2 regions of the Streptacidiphilus sp. BW17 genome follow, and region 2 is predicted to be linked to the other one. Evidence: riboswitches for the same ligand, from Rfam matches in the RefSeq annotation. Region 2 holds a riboswitch; the other holds the start of a gene.
What was found. A riboswitch is a leader RNA that binds a small molecule or an ion and turns the genes downstream of it on or off. The one in region 2 is predicted to bind thiamine pyrophosphate.
Positions count from the first base shown of each region.

Region 1: linked by a shared signal. The riboswitch ahead of thiO (glycine oxidase ThiO) and the one ahead of thiC (phosphomethylpyrimidine synthase ThiC) in region 2 are both predicted to bind thiamine pyrophosphate.

Region 1 is NZ_JBGCCR010000002.1:191,031-198,529, forward strand. It holds gene ABH940_RS02925 (bifunctional salicylyl-CoA 5-hydroxylase/oxidoreductase) at 1-779, opposite strand, end outside; gene ABH940_RS02930 (enoyl-CoA hydratase family protein) at 858-1,688, opposite strand; gene ABH940_RS02935 (hypothetical protein) at 1,880-2,149, shown strand; gene ABH940_RS02940 (NAD(P)/FAD-dependent oxidoreductase) at 2,130-3,299, opposite strand; TPP riboswitch at 3,324-3,435, shown strand; gene thiO (glycine oxidase ThiO) at 3,430-4,635, shown strand; gene thiS (sulfur carrier protein ThiS) at 4,632-4,862, shown strand; gene ABH940_RS02955 (thiazole synthase) at 4,870-5,664, shown strand; gene pknB (Stk1 family PASTA domain-containing Ser/Thr kinase) at 5,777-7,499, shown strand, end outside.
Region 2 is NZ_JBGCCR010000001.1:278,297-285,795, reverse strand. It holds gene ABH940_RS01255 (flotillin family protein) at 1-591, opposite strand, end outside; gene ABH940_RS01250 (hypothetical protein) at 783-1,004, opposite strand; gene ABH940_RS01245 (hypothetical protein) at 1,042-2,592, opposite strand; gene ABH940_RS01240 (YibE/F family protein) at 2,873-4,195, opposite strand; TPP riboswitch at 4,276-4,413, shown strand; gene thiC (phosphomethylpyrimidine synthase ThiC) at 4,409-6,232, shown strand; gene ABH940_RS01230 (protease pro-enzyme activation domain-containing protein) at 6,597-7,499, shown strand, end outside.

The DNA of each region.
Region 1 (7,499 bases), on a different contig from region 2:
TCGTGCCAGACGGCGTTGCGGACGGTGGTGAAGGCGATCCAGCGCGCGTCGTTGCCGCGCAGCGCGTGGCCCTGGAGCAGCTCGGCGAAGTACTTCTCGCAGGCCGCGATGGACTCCTGCTCGTCCAGCGTGTCCAGCCCGGCCCGACGCCAGACGTCCTCGCGCATCTCGACGATGACAGTGCTGCCCTCGTCCGAGTACGGATAGCCGTGCAGCTGCATCACGCCGTGCTCGGTGCGCAGCACCTGGAACTGGAAGGCGTCGAAGACCAGGTCGGTGCCGAGCCAGATGTACCGGCAGTGCCGGGCGTCCAGCCGGGGGCGGAAGACCTCCTCGGCCGCCGTCCTGGTGCGGGAGCGGACGCCGTCGGCCGCGACGACCAGGTCGTGGCTGCGGGCGAGGTCGGCGGCGGGCGGGGCCTCGGTGCGGAAGCGCAGGTCGACGCCGAGGTCGCGGCAGCGCTGCTGGAGCACGTCGAGCAGGCGGCGACGGCTGGTCGCGGCGAAGCCGTGCCCGCCGGAGGTGACCACCTGGCCGCTGGGCAGGTGGACGTCGATGTCATCCCAGCGGGCGAAGCCCGACGCCAGGTCGGCGTAGAGCGCCGGGTCGGCGTCCTCGATGCCGCCGAGGGTCTCGTCGGACAGGACGACGCCGAAGCCGAAGGTGTCGCCGGGGGCGTTGCGCTCCCAGACGGTCACCTCGTGCGCCGGGTCCTGCTGCTTGACCAACGACGCGAAGTAGAGCCCACCGGGCCCGCCCCCGATCACCGCGATCCGCACGGCCGCCTCCCTGCTCCTGCTTGTACTGCTCTTTTGTCCATCGTAACGAGAACGCTATGCGCTGTCAGCGGCCCCGCGTCAACGTCCCTGCCACTTGGGCGGGCGCTTGCCGGTGAACGCGGCGTGGAACTCGGCGTAGTCCGCGCTCTTCATCAGCAGCGCCTGGGTCATCGCCTCCAGCTCGACGGAGGCGGCCAGGCTCATGTCGAGCTCCTGGGTGAGCAGCGCCTTGGTCTGCGCCAGCGCGAAGGCGGGGCCCTCGGCCAGGCGTCGGGCCAGGGCACCTGCGGCGGCGTCCAGCTCCTCGTCGTCGACCAGCTCGCTGACCAGGCCGTACCGGTCGGCGGTGGCGGAGTCGATGGTGTCGCCGAGCATCAGCAGCTTGGTGGCGTGGCCGAGGCCGACCAGCCGGGGCAGCAGGTAGGCCGCGCCCATGTCCGCGCCCGCCAGGCCGACCTTGGTGAAGAGGAAGGCGAACCGGGCGGACCTGGCCACCACCCGGAAGTCGGCGGCCAGCGCCAGTACCGAGCCCGCGCCTGCGGCGATCCCGTGGACGGCGGCGACGATCGGCACCGGGCACTCGCGCATGGCGCGGACCACCTGGCCGGTCATCCGGGTGAAGTCGAGCAGCTCGTCGGGCCGCATCGCCAGGGTCGCGCCGATGATCTCGTTGACGTCACCGCCGGAGCAGAACGCGCGGCCCTCGCCGCGCAGCAGGATCGCCCGGGTGTCGCCGCGCTGCGGGATCTCGGCCAGCAGGTCACGCAGGTCCGCGTAGGACTCGAAGGTCAGCGCGTTGAGCTTGTCCGGGCGGTCGAGGGTGACGGTGAGCATGCCCGACTCGTCGCGGCTGAGCCGGAAGTGGCGCCACTCCTCGGTGAACGGGACGGATCCTCGGAACGGGCTCATCTGGGTGGCCTCCCCGTGAGGTGAATCGCTGCTGTGCGACGGTCGTCACGAACACGATATGACCACCCGGCGGCCACGGGGAACACCCCGTCCGCGCGGCCCGCCGCGGCCCGCGTGGACGGGTCGGGCATACTGCTGGTGACTGTGCACACGAAGGAAGTGCACGCAAAGGAGTTCGAGGAGCCCTGAGCATGCGTTATGCGCTGATCGCCGTGGTCCTGGCAGGCGTCTGCGTCCTGGAGTGGACCACCTCGCCGACGACGCTCGCCGCGCTGGCCGTCGTGCTGCCGACGCTGGCGCTGGCTCCGCTGGCCGTGCTCGCCGGTCGCCCGCTGGGTGACGAGGACACCGCGCCGGGCAACCGCCGGGTGGTCGGACCCGCCTTCCCGTCTGATCCCGCCCGCGCTCCCCGCGCCCCCGCAGCGCCCGGCGCCCGGCGCCTCAGGCGACGGCGGACTTGAGCGGTACCGCCGGGTCCGCCACCCTGGCCAGATCGAGCACCGCGCCCGCGTCGATCAGCTTCCGGCCCTGCGCCAGATCGCGCGGGCGGTCCACCGCGAAGACCGCGACCAGTCGTCCGTCGCGCACCCACAGCACCGTGTCGTCGCCGCGCGAGATCTGTTCGTCGCCGCCGCTCCACACGCCGGCGACCTGCACCATCCGCCCGAACTGCTCGGACCAGAAGTACGGCACGGGGTTGTACAGGCTTTCGCCGCCGAGCACGTTGGCGGCCACCACGCGTGCGCCCTGCATGGCGTTGTCCCAGTGATGGACCGTCAGCCGCCGTCCGTAGCGCCGGGACGGGAACGAGACGCAGTCGCCGACAGCGAAGACGTCCGCCACACCACCGGCCCGCAGCCGCTCGTCCGCCGCGACCGCGCCGCGGTCGTCCAGGGCCACGCCGGAGCCGTCCAGCCAGCCGGTCTCCGGTCGGGCACCGATGCCGACCACGACCGCGTCGGCCTCGATCTCCTGGCCGTCGGTCAGGTGGAGTCCGCCCGGCAGGATGCCGCTCACGGCGGCGCCGGTCAGCAGGCGGACGCCCGCCTCCGCGTACCAGGCGCGGGTCCGCTCCCCCAGCTCGGTCGGCAGTGCGCCGGCCAGCGGGGAGGGCGCGGCCTCGACGACGGTGACCTCGCAGCCCAACTGCCGGGCGACGGTCGCCGCCTCCGCGCCGATCCAGCCCGCGCCGACGACGGCCACCCGCGCGCCCGGCCGGAGCGCGGCCTTGAGCGCGACCGCGTCGTCCTGGGTGCGCAGCAGGAAGGCGGACTCCGGCTGTCCCGGGAGTGAGATCGGGGCCGCGCCGGTGGCCAGCACCAGGCGGTCGTAGGAGAGGTCGCCCGTGTCGGTGCGCAGCAGGTGCGCGTCAGCGTCCAGGGAGAGCGCGCGGCGGCTCAGCGCCAGGTCGATGCCGAGGCCCGCGAAGTCCACCTCGAAGCGGGAGTCGGCGACCTTGCCCAGCAGCACGTCCTTGGAGAGCGGTGGACGGTCGTACGGCGGGTGCGGTTCAGCCCCCAGCAGGGTCAGCCGGTCGGTGTACCCCTGCGCGCGCAAGGCCACCGCGGTCTGCACGCCGGCCATCCCGGCCCCGACGATCACTACAGCCATTGCGCCACTGTATAGAGTGAAGCGTGAAGTAGACACGGGAGCCCGGAGCACCGGGCTGAGAGGGAGGCTGGGGCGCCTCCGACCGTCCGAACCTGATCCGGGTCATGCCGGCGAAGGGAGCGCAGGAACAATGACGCGCGAGCATGTCGATCGAACGTCCGACAGCAGCACCGACGTCCTGGTCGTCGGCGGCGGCATCATCGGGCTGGCCGTGGCCTGGCGGACGGCGCAGCGTGGCCTCTCCGTCACGGTGCTGGACCCCGATCCCGGTCACGGCGCGAACCAGGTCGCGGCGGGGATGCTGGCCCCGGTGACCGAGCTCCAGTACGGCGAGGAGCCGCTGCTCCGGCTCGGCATCGCGTCCAACACCCGCTACGCCGACTTCGTCGCCGAGCTGACCGAGGCCAGCGGCGGTCTCGACACCGGCTACCGCCGCTGCGGCACCCTGGCCGTCGCCCTCGACGCCGACGACCGCGCCGAGCTGCGCGAGGTGCACGCGTTCCAGCAGCGGCTGGGCCTCGCCACCGAGTGGCTGACCGGCCGCGAGTGCCGCCGGCTGGAGCCGATGCTCGCCCCCGACGTGCGCGGCGGGACGCTGGTCGCCGAGGACCACCAGGTCGACGGCCGCCGCCTCGGCGCGGCGCTGGTCGCCGCCTGCGAGCGCGCGGGCGTCACCCTGCACCGGTCCCGCGCGGCGAGGCTCACCGTGGCCGACAACCGCGCCGCCGGCGCGGTCGCCGAGGACGGCACCCGGATCTCCGCCGGGCGGACCGTCCTGGCCGCCGGGAGCTGGTCCGGCGAGCTGCCCGGTCTGCCGCCGGAGGCACGGCTGCCGGTGCGGCCGGTCAAGGGCCAGGTGCTGCGGCTGCGGATGGAGACCGTCCAGGGCCCGCTGCCGATGCCGTTCCTCTCTCGCAACGTCCGCGCCGTGGTCCGCGGCTGCCACATCTACGTCGTCCCGCGCGAGAACGGCGAACTCGTCCTCGGCGCGACCAGCGAGGAGCAGGGCTTCGACACCACCGTCACCGCGGGCGGCGTCCACGAGCTGCTGCGCGACGCCCGCGAACTGCTGCCCGGCATCACCGAGCTGCCGCTCGCCGAGACCAACGCCGGGCTGCGGCCCGGCACCCCCGACAACGCCCCGCTGCTCGGCCCGACCGCGCTGCCCGACCTGATCGCGGCGACCGGCCACTACCGCAACGGCGTGCTGCTGACCCCGGTCACCGGCGACGCGATCGCCACGCTGCTGACCACCGGCAGCCTGCCGCCCGAGGCCGCGCCCTTCACCCCCGAGCGCTTCGCCGCTCACCGCCCCGTGCTGGAGACCTCCCGATGACCGCCCCGCTTGGCGTGCCTGCTCAGATCCGACTCACCGTCAACGGCGAGCCCCGCGAGGTGGCGTCCGGGACGTCGCTCGCGGAGGTCGTGGCCCAGCTCAGCGCCGCGCCGAGCGGCGTGGCCGCCGCCGTCAACGAGGCCGTGGTGCCGCGCAGCGCCTGGGACGCGACGGCGCTGGCCGACGCCGACCGGGTCGAGATCCTCACCGCAGTCCAGGGAGGCTGACACCGTCATGGCTGACGACCTGCTCACCATCGCCGACCGTTCCTTCTCGTCCCGCCTGATCATGGGCACCGGCGGCGCGCCCAGCCTGGAGGTGCTGGAGAACGCCCTGCGCGTCTCCGGGACCGAGCTGACCACCGTGGCGATGCGCCGGATCAACCCGTCCGCGCGCGGCTCGGTGCTGGAGGTGCTGCAGCGCTGCGGCATCGACGTCCTGCCCAACACCGCCGGCTGCTTCACCGCCGGGGAGGCGGTGCTGACCGCCCGTCTGGCCCACGAGGCGCTGGGGACGAACTGGATCAAACTGGAAGTGGTCGCCGACGAGCGCACCCTGCTGCCCGACCCGGTCGAACTGCTGGACGCCGCCGAGACCCTGGTCGACGACGGCTTCGTGGTCCTCCCCTACACCAACGACGATCCGGTGCTGGCCCGCAAGCTGGAGGATGTCGGCTGCGCCGCCGTCATGCCGCTGGGTTCGCCGATCGGCTCGGGGCTGGGCATCCGCAACCCGCACAACTTCCAGCTGATCGTCGAGCAGGCGGGCGTCCCGGTGGTCCTGGACGCGGGCGCGGGCACCGCGTCGGACGCGGCGTTCGCCATGGAGCTGGGCTGCGCGGCTGTGATGCTGGCAACGGCGGTGACCCGGGCCCAGGAGCCCGCGCTGATGGCCGAGGCGATGCGTAAAGCGGTCGAATCCGGACGATTGGCGTACCGGGCGGGACGGATCCCGAAGCGGTTCCACGCCGAGGCGTCCTCCCCGATGGACGGCCGCGCCGCCTTCGACCCAGAGGCTCCCGCGTTCTGACCCGAGCACCCCGGACCGGTTCGTCACCGTAGTGTCCTCGGACTCTCACTTTTCAGCGACGGAGAGCTCGGCCGTGCGGAGCGGCACACCCCTGCCCCGTACACTCCGTGGGATGGACGCAACGCTGCAGGACCCCCTTCTCGGGCGCATGCTCGACGGCCGGTACCGGGTCGAGCAGCGCGTCGCCGTCGGCGGGATGGCCACCGTCTACCGGGGTGTGGACACCAGGCTCGACCGGGTCGTCGCCCTGAAGGTGATGCACCCGGGTTTCGCCGCCGACCCCGACTTCGTCCAGCGGTTCATCCGCGAGGCCAAGGCCGTCGCCCGGCTCTCCCACCCGAACGTCGTCGGCGTCTACGACCAGGGCGAGGACCACACGGCGATGCCGCCCGCGGTCTTCCTGGCGATGGAGTTCGTGCCCGGCTGGACCCTGCGCGACCTGCTGCGGGACCGCGGCGCGCTGAGCCCGCGCACCACGCTGGACATCCTGGAGCCCGTGCTGGCCGCGCTCGGCGCCGCGCACCGGGCCGGTCTGGTGCACCGCGACGTCAAGCCGGAGAACGTGCTGCTGACCGAGGACGGCCGGGTCAAGGTCGCCGACTTCGGCCTGGTCCGGGCCGTCAACGGCCAGACCGCGGCCACCACCCAGCAGGTGATGGGCACCGTCTCCTACCTCGCGCCCGAGCAGATCGAGCGCGGCGCTGCCGACCCGCGCACCGACGTCTACGCCTGCGGCGTGATGCTCTACGAGATGCTGACCGGCTCCAAGCCGCACACCGGCGAGAGCCCGATGCAGGTGATCTTCCAGCACCTGAGCGTCGACGTGCCGCCGCCGTCCGAGCTGGTCCCCGGCCTCGCGCCGCAGCTCGACGCCATAACGCAGGCGGCGACCGCGCGCGACGCGTCCGGTCGGCCCGCCGACGCGGTCGAGCTGCTGGCCGAACTCCAGCGGGTGCGCCGTGAGATGACGGCCGATCAGCTGGACGCCGAGCCTCTTGCCGCAACGCGACCGTCGGCGTCGGGGCCCTCGGCATCGGGGCCCGGGTCGGCCAGCACGCTGCTCCCGCCGCCGGTCGAGCGGACCTCGGTCATGGACCCGGCGATGCTGCAGCAGCTCCCGGCCGACCTGGTGATGCCGCGCCGCGAACGGCCCGAGCCGCCGCCAGTGGCGCTGACCCGCCGTCAGCGGGGCGTCCGCCGACCGCGCTGGGTGCTGCCCACCGGCGTGGTCGTGGTCCTCGCGCTGCTGGTGGCCGGGCTGACCTGGGCGCTCAACGGCGGCCTCTACACGCAGATGCCGAGCGTGCTGCGGGTGCCGCAGCCGCAGGCGGTGCAGACCCTGGAGCACGACGGTTTCACCGTCTCGCTCACCCAGGACTTCAGCGGCAGCGTCCCCAAGGGCACGGTGATCAGCACGAATCCGGGCCCCGGCACACGCGTCCGCAAGGACTCCGACGTGACCGTGGACGTCTCCAAGGGCCCGCAGCGGCCGACCGTCCCGTCGGTGGCGGGCAAGTCCGTAGCCGACGCGACGGCCGCGCTGCAGCAGGCGGGGCTGGCCGTCTCCGGTCAACAACAGCAGCAGACCAACTCGACCGTCCCGGCGGGCGCGGTGATCAGCACCAGCCCGGCGGCGGGCCAGCAGGTCGCGCCGCAGACCGTGGTCACCCTGGTCGTCAGCAGCGGCGCCCAGCCGGTGCCGCTGCCGGACGTGACCGGCGAGACGCTGGACCAGGCCACCTCGGACCTCCAGTCCGCCGGGTTCCAGGTCGCGCTGAACCCGACCCAGGTCTACTCCGACCAGCAGGCCGGCACGGTCGCCACGATGAACCCGC
Region 2 (7,499 bases):
GGCGTGCGGGGCGGCCAGGTTCTTGATGTAGCCGGTCGGGTCGTCGATCTCCTGGATCTGCAGCGAGTCGATGATCAGGCCGAGCTTCTCCATCTCCGAACCGGACGCGGAGCGCGTCTCGCCGGTGAGCCGCTCGCGGTCGCGGATCATCTCCTCGACGGTCAACCCGCCGACGATGGACCGCAGATGACCGGCGAAGACGTTGTGCACCCGATCGCCCATGTGGTCCTGGCGGTCCAGGAACCGGCGGGCCGCGTTGGCGATGGAGACGTGGTCGTCGCCGACCTTGAAGATCACCACGCCCTTGACCCGGACCGGGATGCCCTGGCTGGTGACGCACTCGACGTCGAGGTCGGCCTCGTTGAGGTCGAGGAAGAGCTTGCGGACCACCTGGATGCCCGGGGTGACCAGGGTCCCGCGCCCGGTGACGATCCGGAAGCCGAGCCCCTCGTCGAGGCCCTCGGTCCGGTGCTTGGAACCCGAGATGATCAGCGCCTCGTTGGGTTCCGCGACCCGCCACATGAGCTTGAACAGCACGATCACGATCAGCAGGGCGACAACAATGCCCCCCGCGATAACACCGATGAACATCGGCGCATGCCCCCTTCTGCGCCGCCGGCCCGTGGCTGCGTCGAACTGGTGGCGCAGGAGGAACGCGGGCTTTTTATGGCGGCCGGAGGAGAGTGTGCACCCTCCGGCCGCGGCGCTAACGCGCGGGAGCGTCTCTTGACGCGAATTTGATGGTCACTTCGCCCTGATCCGCCGTGGTCAACCCGCCGTGGTCACCCCGTCGTGGTCGGCGCCAGCAGCGCGGCGACGTAGACGGTGCGCGGCGGCTGGTACTCCTGCACCACCACCGGCGTCCCGACGGGCAACCGCTCGCCGGGCACGGCGGGATGGGCCAGAAAGGCCTCCGTCCCGCCGCGCGCCGGCACGTGCACCATCACCTCACCGACCAGGCCCGGCCCGACAGTTCCGGTCACCCGGCCCTGGAGGCCGACCATGCGTGCGTTGGCAGTCATGGTGAGGACGATAGCCAGCTCAGGGCTTGACGGTCAGGCAGACCGGCGCGCTGGTGGAGGGGGCGTAGTCGACGCCGTTCACCTGGCTCACGACGCGGAAGCAGGCGCTGCTGGAGGCACGCACCCACGTGGGCGTGAGAGTGGCGCCGGCTGGCACGAATTGGTAGTAGGAGCCGTTGTGCCAGACTCCACTGCCGGGGTAGGCCCACTGGTACTGGACGGTGGCCTGCCCGGCAGGCTGGATCCATTTGCCCGCCACCTTGGCCCACAGGTCCGCAGAGATCTTGACCCACGTTCCGCTGACGACCGATGCTGCTGAGAGGTGTGCGAACGCGGCAGTCTGCCAGACGGTCTGGTAGGCGAAGCTCTGAGTGGTGGTGAGCCCCGCGCTGGAGACCAGGTGCAGGGTGAGTGCGCCGTACGTCGGTTGGTTGGCGGGAGTGAACAGGCTGAGCGAAGGCCGCGTGGTGCCGGAGCCCGAAGCGAGGACAGTGCCGTTCTGGTTCGTGATGCTCCAGTCCTGAAGAGTGCTGCTGCCATCGGGCGAGGAGATCGTCGGAGCAAGGTGGATGGTGCTGCCCGCAAGCACGGTCTGCGATTCGGTCGGCCAGGATGAGGTCAATGGCAGGCCCACGTCGACGGACTCGTTCACGCTGTCCTTGATGCCCTGGCCGTCGGTCACGACCCAGGTGAGTGTGTGCCTTCCGTACGGCAGAGGCTTGGCCGATGTGCCCGTAGCGCTGCCGAGGGCGGGCAGCAGGCACTGCCCTTGAGCGTTGACCGCAAGCCCTGTCGGAGTAGCCGGCGAGTCCTGCCAAACCTGACCGTCGACCTCCAGCTCCACGTCGGTGGGGCCGAGGGTGACGTCGCCGTTGGTGACCCCGCAGGTGTGCCAGTTGCCCTTGTACGTGTAGGCGAGCTGAAGGCTCCCCCAGCCCGGGGTCAACGATGTGGCGGCGGGAGCGGACAGCGCGAAACCGCTGTCCACCAGGAGATCCACGACCTGCGGATTGCTGACCACGCCGTTGCTGTCTGTGGCGACTGCCGCGATCCAGTATTCGCCGCCGGTCAGTGAACTGGTGTCGGCGGTCACCGTCCAGCTTCCGTCGGCGTTCTTTGTGAAGTGTGTGACGGGCAGACCGGGGACGTCGGGAGCCTCCAGTTCCACGTCCGTGACGGTGGTCCCGCTGGGTGCGGTGGGTGAGACGCTCGGCTGGATCGTCCAGCTCAGTTGCTTGGTGGCGGTGACGTTCGCCGTCGACGGCGAAAGCGGCTGACCTGCAACCGGGCGGTGGTTGTTGACCACGAGGCCGATGTAGGTGGTGCTGGGCGGAGCCGCGCTGTACACGTCGACGGAGAGAAGGGCCCGGCCGTCGGGAACGGCCGGGATCTCGGTACCGCCGGAAGCGAAGGGCCGGACAGCAGCTGAGTCGATGGACGCCTGAAGGGTGCATGTGGTGGCGCACTGTCCGGACGGAACGGGAATCGATCCGCTGACAGCGCCGAGGGCGTAGGTGACGCTCTGAACCGGGTTACCGGCAACCGGGGTGATCGTCGCGGAAATGTTCACGACGCCCGAAGCTGTGAGTGCTGTCGAGCCCGGGGTCTGGCCGTTGACCGTCACTGTGACCGTCGGAGCTGAGTTCACTGCGTGGGCCGCCGAGATGGCGGGCAAAGTGGCGCACATGGCCGTGCCGACGAGCATGGCCATGGATCTGAGGCGCCGGCGGGATATGCGCACGGGGCTCCTCGTGGAAGCAGAGCAAAGGGATCACCCGATGATGATCAGCGTCAGGACTTTAGCGGTTGGTGTGCCATCCGAGCACTGGAGATGCGTAAGAGTTGTAAGGTCACCGACGTCGCCGGTGCGAGGCGTGTGCTCGGCCCCGCACCGACGGGCATTGTTGCGGGAGTTGTCCTGGTTCATCCACATCCCGGCTGGCGATGAACGCCGCGAGCGCCGTGGTCAGCGGGACGGAGGCGATCAGGCCGAGGCTGCCGACGAGGGTGCGGACGACCTCCTCGGCGACGATCTCACTGGTCGCCACCTGCCAGATGCCGCGGTGGGAGAGGGCGAAGAGCAGCATCAGCGGTAGGGCTGCGCCTGCGTAGGCCATGACCAGGGTGTTGACCGTGGAGGCGATGTGGTCGCGGCCGATCCGGATGCCCGAGCGGTAGAGCGCGCGGGCACTCATCTGCGGGTCGGCGGCGTGGAGTTCCCAGACCGAGCTGGCCTGGGTGACCGTCACGTCGTTGAGCACGCCGAGCGAGCCGATCACGACACCGGCCAGGAGCAGGCCCGGCAGCTGGATGCCAGGGAAGAGAGAGTGAACGAAGGCGGTCTCGTCCGAGGTGTTGCCGGTGAGCCGGGTCAGCCCGATGAACAGCTCGCCGAGCCCGCCGATCAACGCGAGCGAGACGACCGTCCCCAGCACGGCCACCGAGGTCCGGGCGGAGACGCCGTGGCAGAGGTAGAGCGCCAGCAGCATGATCAGCCCGCCCCCGACAACCGCCACGGCCAGCGGGTTCTCGCCGCCCAGGATCGCCGGGAGGACGAAGAGGGCCAGCACCAGGAAGCTGATCGCCAGCGCGCCGAGCGAGGCGAGCCCGCGCAGCCGGCCGACCAGGACGACGGCGACGGCGAAGAGCGCGGCCAGCAGGGCGACGGGCGCGCTGCGGTCGGCGTCCTCGACGGTGTACTGGAGCGAGGCCGGGGCAGAAGGCGAGTAGTCCATCATGACCTGCTCGCCCGTGACGTAGACGGCGGTCTGGTCGGGCGTCAGGTTCTGGCCGACCGAGCGGCCCGCGTCCTTGCCGCTGGTCAGGCGGACGGTGATGGCGGTGCAGTTGCCGACGGCTCCGGAACCGGGGGTGGCGGCAGCACCGCAGGAGACGGTGCGGGTGGCTGTCACCGTGCCGGTGACCGTCAGTTGGTCGAAGCCGACACCGGTCACCGCGTGCGGCGGGATCGGTGCGGGCCAGAGGAACCACAGCCCGCACAGCACCGCCAGCGCGAACGGCACCAGTACAGCCGCCAGCAGCACGCGCAGCCGCGCGGACGCGGGGCTGGCCGGACCGTGGTCGTGCGAGTGGCCGTGGCTGCCCGCGTGGTCGTCCCCGCGCGGGTGTTGGTGCTCGTGCGCGTGGGATCGGGAGAGGTGCGGCGCTGCCACTTCGCGAAGCTATCGCGGTGACCGGTCCTCGGACGCGCCCTCGCCAAAGACGACACCCGTCGATACTGTGTGCCCATCTCATCTGTAGACGCGGGAGCTCGGAGCACCGGGCTGAGAGGGCGCTGACCGCCGTCCCGACATGGGGACGTCGAATGCTTGCGCCGACCGCAGGAACCTGACCGGGTAATGCCGGCGTAGGGAGTAGTGGGTCTGATGACCACGCACGACGACGCACAGCAGCAGTCTGTCTCCGAGCAGGCCGTCACGGCCTCCAGCACGGCGGGCGGTTACCCGACGCCGGCCTGGCGCAAGGCGTACCACCAGGGCACCCGCCCCGATCTGCGCGTCCCGTTCCGCGAGGTGCTGTTGAGCAACGGCGCGACCGTGCCGCTGTACGACACCTCCGGTCCGTACACCGATCCCGCCTACGAGCCGGACGTCCGACGCGGCCTGCCGCCGCTGCGCGACGCCTGGATCAGCCAGCGCGGGGACGTCGACGAGTACCACGGCCGTGAGTCGCGTCCCGAGGACGACGGCCTTAAGCACACCTCGCCGCGCGGTGGGGCAGGGCTGGCCAACCTCGACGCGGTCTTCCCCGGCCGTCCCCGCCGTCCTCGGCGCGGGCGGGACGGCGCCGCGGTGACCCAACTCGCGTACGCGCGACGGGGGATCATCACCGAGGAGATGGAGTTCGCGGCGCTGCGCGAGGGCATGTCGCCCGAGACCGTCCGCGAGGAGCTCGCGGCGGGCCGCGCGGTGCTGCCGGCCAACGTCAACCACCCGGAGTCGGAGCCGATGCTGATCGGCTCGAAGTTCCTGGTGAAGATCAACGCCAATATCGGCAACTCGGCGGTCACCTCCTCGATTGAGGAGGAGGTCGAGAAGATGTCCTGGGCCACCCGCTGGGGTGCGGACACCGTGATGGACCTCTCCACCGGACGCAACATCCACACCACCCGTGAGTGGATCCTGCGCAACTCGCCCGTCCCGATCGGCACGGTGCCGCTCTACCAGGCGCTGGAGAAGGTCGACGGCAAGGCCGAGGAGCTGAGCTGGGACGTCTACCGCGACACCGTGATCGAGCAGTGCGAGCAGGGCGTCGACTACATGACCGTCCACGCGGGAGTGCTGCTGCGCTACGTGCCGATGACGGCCCGGCGCAAGACTGGCATCGTCTCGCGCGGCGGCTCGATCATGGCGGCGTGGTGTCTGGCGCACCACCAGGAGAACTTCCTCTACACGCACTTCGACGAGCTGTGCGAGATCCTGCGCGCCTACGACGTCACCTACTCGCTGGGTGACGGGCTGCGTCCGGGCTCCATCGCGGACGCCAACGACGAGGCGCAGTTCGCCGAGTTGCAGACGCTGGGCGAGCTCGGCCGGATCGCGCGCTCGCACGACGTCCAGGTGATGATCGAGGGCCCGGGCCACGTCCCGATGCACAAGATCAAGGAGAACATGGATCTCCAGAAGGAGATCTGCGACGAGGCGCCGTTCTACACCCTCGGCCCGCTGACCACGGACGTCGCACCCGGCTACGACCACATCACCTCGGGCATCGGCGCGGCGATGATCGCCTGGTGGGGCACGGCGATGCTCTGCTACGTCACGCCCAAGGAGCACCTGGGCCTGCCCAACCGCGACGACGTCAAGACGGGCGTGATCACCTACAAGATCGCCGCCCACGCGGCCGACGTGGCCAAGGGCCACCCGTCCGCCCAGGCCTGGGACGACGCCCTGTCGGACGCCCGGTTCGAGTTCCGCTGGGAGGACCAGTTCAACCTGGCCCTCGACCCGGAGACGGCCCGTGAGTTCCATGACGAGACGCTCCCGGCCGAGCCGGCCAAGACGGCGCACTTCTGCTCCATGTGCGGGCCGAAGTTCTGTTCGATGAAGATCAGTCGCGCCGTCATGGACATGTACGGCGGTGACGGCGCCGCAAACGGCGGCGACGACACGGTCGTGGCCGGGATGCGGGCCAAGTCCGAGGAGTTCAAGGCCCAGGGCGCGAAGGTGTACCTGCCGGTGGTCGACTGACCGTTACTTACGGGGACCGGCCTGTGCGCCTACGAAGGGCGTGCGGCCGGTCCGCGTCGTACTGGCCCAAGCGGACCCGGGTCTGTGAGATGTCAGTGCGGCCTGGTAGAAATTGGCGATCAGTGCGCAGATATTCGATTGATTGATCGCGCACTGCACGACATTTGGGACTTTTCGTCAATTCTGCCTGGGGGCTGACTTTCCGCTGCGCGGCCGACTGTGCCACGCGTGCGATTTTCTGGCGCCCTGTCAGTTGAAGGAGCACTGTATGGCCAGAAAGGTCGGCCGTGCCCGAATAACAACCGATTCGGTTGTCTCGGGGCAGAACGGTCGATTCGCGGGTTCCCGGGCACGCGTCGCAGGCGTGGCTGTGGTGACCGCCTTCGGCGTCGTCACCGCGCTTGCCGGGACCGCCGATGCCGCGACCGCGACCGCCGCCACCGCTGCCCAGAAGCAGCCCGCCCGGATCGGCGCGACCCCGCGGGTCCCCGCCGGAGCGGTGCGCACCGGCACCACCCCGTCGAGCAGCACGACGCTGCACCTGGCGGTCAACCTCCAGCCGCGCGACCCCGCCGCGCTGAGCGCGTTCGTGTCCGCGGTCTCGGACAAGAGCTCGCCGCTGTACCACCACTACCTCGGCACCGGTCAGTTCGCGCAGACCTTCGGCCCGACGCAGAGCACGATCGACAGCGTCGAGCAGGCCCTGCGCAGCCAGGGTCTGACGCCCGGCACGGTCACGCAGGACGGGCTCTCCATCCCCGTCACCACGTCGATCGCCACGGCTTCCAAGGCGCTGAGCACGAGCTTCACCAACGTGAAGCTGGCGGACGGCACCACGGCGTACCTGAACACCGCCGCGCCGGTTCTGCCGAGCGGCGTGGCCACGCAGGTGTCGAGCATCAGCGGTCTGACCGACGTCAGCGCCGTGACCAGCCACTACACCAAGCCGCGTCTGGTCGGCAGCGCGCCGACCTCCGGTTCCACCGGAGTGGCTTCGCACGCGGCCGCGGTCACCAGCCCCACCGTCTGCTCCGGTCTCACGACCAACCTGAACAACGGCGGCCTGTACGACACCAAGCAGTACTACAGCCCCAGTTCGCTGGCCTCGGCCTACGGACTGAACAAGAGCTTCACGGCGGGCTCCGGGGTCAAGGTCGGCGTCTTCGAGCTGGAGAACGTCAACACGTCGGACATCGCCGACTACCAGTCGTGCCTCGGCACCCACACGTCAGTCAGCTACGTCCCGGTGGACGGCGGCCCGACGGCG